DNA from 2 places in the Hydrogenophaga sp. SL48 genome. Region 1 is predicted to be linked to the other one. Evidence: predicted binding sites of a transcription regulator. Region 1 holds the regulator's gene; the other holds the start of a gene.
What was found. Region 1 encodes HrcA, which represses chaperone genes, less so after heat shock. Its sites were predicted from a motif close to TTAGCACTCNNNNNNNNNGAGTGCTAA; they were not measured.

Region 1 (3,409 bases):
GACATCATCGAGATCGTCACCAGCGACACCGCCGAGCCCAACCCGGCCTGGCTGTCCTTCGTCAAGACGGGCCGCGCACGATCCAAGATCCGGCACCACCTGAAAACGCTGGCACAGGAAAAGGCCAACGAACTGGGTGAGCGCATGTTGACGCAGGCCCTGCGCTCCGAGGGGCTCGCCACCCTGCCAACTGAAAGCGGCGAGTACAAGGCCACCTGGGACAAACTGCTGCGTTTCACCGGCAACAAGACCCGCAATGAGCTGCTCACGGACATCGGCATGGGCAAGCGCATTGCCAACATGGTCGGCAAAAAACTGGCGGTGCTGCTGGCAGAAACCGGCCTCAAACCCGACGCGGTCCTGATCAGCACCGAACGCTACGCCTCGGGCGAGAACGAATCGGTGTCACAAGGCGTGGTGAGTCTGGATGGCAGCGAAGGCTTGTCGGTGCAATACGCTTCCTGCTGCAAACCCATCCCCGGCGACCGCATCGTCGGCTACCTGGGCCGTGGAGAAGGCCTGATCGTGCACGCCGAAGACTGCCCGACCGGACGGCGCCTGCTGGCCCGTGACAGCGAGCGCTTCCTGCAGGTGGAATGGTCGGACGACCCGGTGCGTGCTTTTGACACCACAGTGATTGTGACCGTGACCAATGGCAAAGGGGTGCTCGCCCGCGTGGCTTCGGCCATCGCCGCCGCCGAAGCCGACATCACCCACGTGGACATGGGCGACGAGCCCGCGCAGACGGCGACCGACATCCGTTTCTCGGTGGCGGTTCGGGACCGGGTGCACCTGGCGGAAGTGCTGCGCAGCCTCAAACGCACGAATTCCGTGCTCAAGGCGCAACGCCTCAAGCCCTGAGGAGACTCAGGTGGCAGGTGCCGGGTAAGTGACGGAGAGCACCTCCAGCTCCTGCACACCACCGGGAACCACCAATCGCACCACGTCGCCGACGCGCGACTTCAGCAGCGCACGAGCGACTGGAGACACCCAGCTGATCTCGTGGTGTGTGCTTCGGGCCTCGTCCACCCCCAGGATCGTGACCGTGGTTTCGGCGCCACTGTCGTCGGAGTAAACCACCGTCGCGCCAAAAAACACCTGATCGCCCCCGTGATGAAGCGAGGTGTCCACCACCTCGGCGATTTCCAGACGCTGGGTCAGAAAACGTATGCGCCGGTCAATTTCCCTCAAACGCTTCTTGCCATACAGGTAATCCCCATTTTCCGAGCGGTCGCCATTGCTGGCGGCCCAGTGCACGATCTCCACGATCCTGGGCCGCTCATCGTCGATCAGGCCGAACAGCTCCGAGCGCAGCAGGTCGTAGCCGGAACGGGTGATGTAGTTGACACCGGTGGGCAACGCTGGCGAAGCGGGGAGCTCGTCGTCTGCGTCGTTGTCGGTCTCGCGGGTGAAGGCCTTGCTCATGAACAGTGAAGGCAGGGAAAGAATGCGATCGGAAAATAAAAAAGCCTGCAGCTTGTGGCTGCAGGCTTTTCATTTGGTGCGGCTGGCAGGAATCGAACCCACGACCCCTTGGTTCGTAGCCAAGTACTCTATCCAGCTGAGCTACAGCCGCTAAGCTTCGTATTCTAGCACGGTTTTTGGTAGGCCGTGTTGGACTTGAACCAACGACCAAAGGATTATGAGTCCTCTGCTCTAACCAACTGAGCTAACGGCCCGGCAAGGCACGCATTGTAGGGCCCGGGCCAACCCGCTCATTTGTTGTGGCTCAGCGCATTGCCCACCAGCTTGGCGGTCACATCGACGATCTGGATCATGCGGTCGTAGGGCATGCGTTGCGGGCCGATCACGCCCAGCGTACCCACGACCTGGCCATCCACCTCATACGGCGCGGTCACCACAGACAGCTCCTGGAACGGCACCACTTGGCTCTCGCCGCCGATGTAGATGCGCACGCCGTCGGCCTGGGTGGACACATCCAGCAGGCGAATCAGCTGGGTCTTCTGTTCAAACAGGTCGAAGAGCTGACGCAAGTGGCCCATGTCGCTCGAGAACTCGCTGACCGACAGCAGGTTGCGCTCCCCAGACACCACGATGTGCTCTTGCGCCGAGCCAGTTCCGGTCCCGATGTCGACGGCCGCCTGCATCAGCTGGGCGATTTCGCCGCGCAGCGCATCCACTTCGGTCTTGAGTCGCGCGCGCACTTCTTCCATGGTGAGGCCCGCGTAGTGCGCGTTGAGGAAGTTGGCGGCTTCGAGCAGCTGCGACTGACTGAAACTGACCTGTGTGTGGATGATGCGGTTCTGCACATCTCCCTCGGGCGAGACCAGGATCACGAGCACGCGACGTTCGGACAGGCTCAAAAACTCGATGTGGCGAAACACCGACGTGCGTCTGGGTGCCATCACCACACCGACAAACTGCGACAGACTGGACAACATCTGCGCCGCGTGGCTGATGACCCGCTGCGGCTGGGCACCGGCCTCGATGCCGGCGGCCCCCATCTCGTCCGCACTGACCAGTCCTTCGCGACGCACCGTGAGCATGGTGTCAACGAACAGCCGGTAACCGCGCGCAGTCGGGATGCGACCGGCCGACGTGTGAGGGCTGGCGATCAGGCCCAGTTCTTCCAGGTCGCTCATCACATTGCGGATGGTCGCTGGCGACAACTCCATGCCGGCCGCCTTGGCCAGCGTGCGCGACCCCACAGGCTGGCCGTCGGCGATGTATCGCTCGACGAGGGCTTTGAGCAGCAACTTGGCGCGGTCATCCAACATGCCTTCATTTTACGGACGCCAGCGAAGTGGCGGCGGTCCATGTGCAAGGGTTTTTGTGGGCGGGTCACACCAATGCCTATGTTGTAATTTGTGCATGAGCCTGCCCTCCCCCCATCGCCACGGGTCCATGCCCGACGGAAAGACTTTGCGTTTTGCGCACGTGGCCATCGTCGGCAAATACCAGGCCCCGGGCTCGCGCGACGTGGTGGAGGAAGTGGCTCATTTCCTGCATGACGAAGGCTGCGAGGTGTCGCTGGAGCGGGAGACAGCGCTCAACACCGGCCTGCTGCAGTACCCCGCGCTGGACGTGCCGGCCATGGGCCAGTCCATCGATCTGGCGCTGGTGCTCGGCGGCGACGGCACCATGCTGGGCATCGGGCGGCAACTCGCCCGCTACGGGGTGCCCCTGGTGGGCATCAACCAGGGTCGCCTGGGTTTCATCACCGACATCCCCTTCGACACCTACCGGGACAACCTGCGGTCGATCCTCAGGGGCGAATACGAAGAAGACACGCGTGCGCTGATGGCCGCCAGCGTCTGGCGCGACGGTCGCTGTGTGTTCGAGGCCACTGCACTCAACGATGTGGTGGTCAACCGGGGTGGCGTGGCCAGCATGATCGAGCTGCGGGTCGAGGTCGATGGCCACTTCGTGGCCAACCAGCGCGCCGACG
Region 2 (3,409 bases), 2.6 Mb from region 1:
GCTGCACCACGTGGCGGACGAAGAGCAGGGCGGCCACGGCGGCCAGCGGCAGCAGCACGAACTCGGCCACGCTGTTCCAGCCCGCCGAATGGGGCCACAGGAACTGCCCGCCCACCCCCATCGACGCCGCCAGCGACAGACCCAGCAGCGAGATGTAGATCGCGTAGGCCGCGAAGCTGGTGTCGCGAAACACCAGGGCGTTGGCCACCGCCACCAGCACCAGCAGCAGGGCCATGCCGAAGTAGGCCCCCAGCAGGAACTGCTGCAGGATGCGCAGCTCGCGCAACTGGCTGTGGCTGTGGATCACGAGTTCGCCCGAAAACGGCACCCGCACGTGTTCGATGCGCACCCAGTAGGTCACCGGCGCGTCGGTGCGCGTGTCCAGGCCGAACACCGGGTAGCGGTCCGGGGAGGACCATTCGCTCACCGGCACATGGTCCCCCGCGCGCTGTTCGTGCCAGCTGCCATCCGCCAGGCGGTGGTAGAGGTTCACACGGTCGGTGCCCGAGCGCATCAGCTCCAGTTCCCAGTGCGAGCGGCTGTCGCGCACCCAGGCATCAAAGCGGACCCACAGCACGCCGCGCTCGCCCAGGCGCACCCGGTGTGTGGCGCTGCGCAGGGCGAACGGCACGTCCGCCTGCTGCGCCTCCAGCTCCTGCACCGTCATCGTTCCGGTCGTGTCCACCCAGAACACGCTGTGCTGCGCCAGCGGCACACTGACCATCCGGCCATCCAGCTCGATCGGCTGAAGCGGTGTGCCCGATGCCGGTGGCGCGGCCTGGACGAGTGAGCACCAGACCATGGCCAACGCCCACAGGCCCAGCCGGCGCCAGCAGCGGGCGGTTGGGGTGCATCGGTGGAGTGCTTGTGTGTGGGTCATGACCCACCGATTGTGTCTCCCCGGCACAGGTGGCCGGCTGACACGGCCGGTAGGCCCGGTCGGGTGGGCCGCTTCATCGGTCCTTGCCCTGAATCGCACGCAAAGAAAAAAACCCCGGTCGGCGGGAGCCGGTCCGGGGTCGTGCGTGGGCCGTGCGCGCGGTCAGGCGAATGCGGTGAGCGCCTTGCGCATCTTTTTCATGGCCGCCACCTCGATCTGGCGCACCCGCTCGGCGCTCACGCCGTACTCGGCCGCCAGCTCGTGCAGCGTCATGCCGCCCGAGCCGTCGTCGTTCACCTTGAGCCAACGCTCGGTCACGATGCGGCGCGAGCGCTCGTCGAGCTCGCCCATGGCGCGGGCCACGCCTTCGGTGGCGAGCGCGTCGCGTTCGGCCGATTCGAGCACGGCGGTCGGTTCGTGGGTCGCGTCGGCCAGGTAGGCGATGGGGCCGAAGCTGTCTTCGCCGTCGTCGCCCGGGCTCGGGTCCAGCACCACATCGCCGCCCGAGAGCCGGGTTTCCATCTCGCGCACCTCTTCGGGCTTGACCTTCAGGTCGCGCGCGACCAGATTGACCTCACCGTCGGAAAACGCTTCGCGGTGGGTGTCGCCGTCCAGCGCCTCGGAGCGAAACCCCTGCTTCATTGAGCGCAGGTTGAAGAACAGCTTGCGCTGGGCCTTGGTGGTTGCGACCTTGACCATGCGCCAGTTTTTCAGGATGTACTCGTGGATCTCGGCCTTGATCCAGTGCATGGCGTAGCTCACCAGGCGCACGCCCTGATCGGGGTCGAAGCGCTTCACGGCCTTCATCAGGCCGACGTTGCCTTCCTGGATCAGGTCGCCGTGAGGCAGGCCATAGCCCAGGTACTGGCGGGCGATGGATACCACCAGGCGCAAGTGCGACATCACCAGCTGACCAGCGGCGTCGAGGTCGTTGTGGTCGCGCAGGCGGCGCGCGGCGCTCTGCTCTTCCTCGAACGTCAGCAGCGGCATGCGGTTGACGGCGGAAATGTAGGCGTCGAGGTTGCCCAGCGCGGGCAGCGTCAGCGAACGGCTCGCCCACGGGCTGGCCGTGGCCAGGGTGGCGGACGGCAGCGCAACGGGTGTTATCAGGGATGTGGACATGTAGAAGGACCCTCCTCTGGTTGGTCTTGCACAAATATTAGCACTCTCTGTGAGTGAGTGCTAAAGCAAAGGTTCCATCCCCGTGATGTCCTGGGGATGGACAACCTCTCCGTTTTTCGTTGCTGTTCATAAACACAGTGTCTTGCGGGTCTCACCGGGCGTCGGGGGCATCACCATGGATCCAGGCACACCCGATCGACCGTGGATCTGCAAGGCGTTGATCTGAAAAGAGATTTTTCAGGGCTCCAAGCCTGGAACTCCCGAGTCACGGGGTCAGCACCACCGGCTCCAGCGCGTCCGACGCACCGCAGATGCGGCCGATGGCTGCGGTCTGCGGGTAGCCCGCGGCCTTGAGGGCGCGGATGCAGTCGGCCGCCCGGTCGGCCGGCACGCTCGCCAGCAGGCCGCCGGCCGTCTGCGGGTCGAACAGCAGCGGGTAGCGCGGGTCTTTCACGAAGTCTTCGGCGTTGCGCAGCGCGCGGCGCAGGCGCACATTGGCCGGCTGCAGCGAACTGACGATGCCCGCCTCGACGCATTCCACCGCGCCGTCGAGCAAGGGCAGGGCGCTCAGCTGCAGCTCGGCGTCCACGCCCGAGGGGCGCGTCATTTCCACCAGGTGCCCGAGCAGGCCGAAGCCGGTCAGGTCGGTGCAGGCGGTGGCGCCGTGCTGGCGCAGGATGCGGGCGCCGGCCTGGTTGGACACGACCATCGATTTCAGCGCGGCGTCGATCCAGCGGCCTTTGGCCGCGTGCCGCGCGTGGGCCGCGAACAGCGTGCCGGTGCCGATGGGTTTGCTGAGCAGCAGCACGTCGCCGGGCAACATGCCGCCCTTGCGCATGACGCCGTCCATCTGCTCGTCGATCAGGCCGTTGATGGCGAAGCCCAGCGCCAGCTCGCGCCCCTCGCCGGTGTGGCCCCCGACCAGGGCACACCCCGCGGCGTTGAGCACCTCGACCGCGCCGGTCATCATCTGCAGCAGCAGGTCTTCCACTTTGGCTTCCAGGCCCGGTGGCACGGTGGCGATGGCCGTGGCGGACTGCGGCTCGGCGCCCATGGCGAAGATGTCGCCCAGCGCGTGGTTGGCCGCGACCTGGCCGAACAGGTAAGGGTCGTCGATGAAGCTGCGGAAGAAGTCCACCGTGTGCACCATGGCCTTGCCCGGCGGCACGCGCACCACGGCGGCGTCGTCGGGGGCGTGCAGCCCGATCAGCACGTCGTCGCGCTCGACCGGCTGCAGGCTACCGAGCGCGCGGGTCAGGATGCTGGCGCCCACCTTGGCGCCGCATCCGCCGCAGCGCATGGCGATGGCCGAGATGGCCTGGCGCGATTCTTCGGCGCTGAGCACCAGGCTGCTGGTGGGCGCAGCCGCTGCCGGGCTGGCATCGGCCATGACCGGTAGCTCGGTGA

Region 2: rpoH (RNA polymerase sigma factor RpoH) is a predicted target of HrcA. The motif match lies at 2,040-2,066, and genes of this name have one in related genera.

What each region holds. Positions count from the first base shown of each region.
Region 1 covers NZ_CP063400.1:3,061,511-3,064,919, forward strand. Annotated here, with positions in the region: gene IM738_RS14485 (RelA/SpoT family protein) at 1-861, shown strand, start outside; gene greB (transcription elongation factor GreB) at 868-1,425, opposite strand; tRNA gene IM738_RS14495 (tRNA-Arg) at 1,500-1,576, opposite strand; tRNA gene IM738_RS14500 (tRNA-Ile) at 1,603-1,679, opposite strand; gene hrcA (heat-inducible transcriptional repressor HrcA) at 1,716-2,738, opposite strand; gene IM738_RS14510 (NAD kinase) at 2,866-3,409, shown strand, end outside.
Region 2 covers NZ_CP063400.1:465,988-469,396, forward strand. Annotated here, with positions in the region: gene IM738_RS02215 (sensor domain-containing diguanylate cyclase) at 1-880, opposite strand, end outside; gene rpoH (RNA polymerase sigma factor RpoH) at 1,043-2,002, opposite strand; gene selD (selenide, water dikinase SelD) at 2,268-3,409, opposite strand, start outside.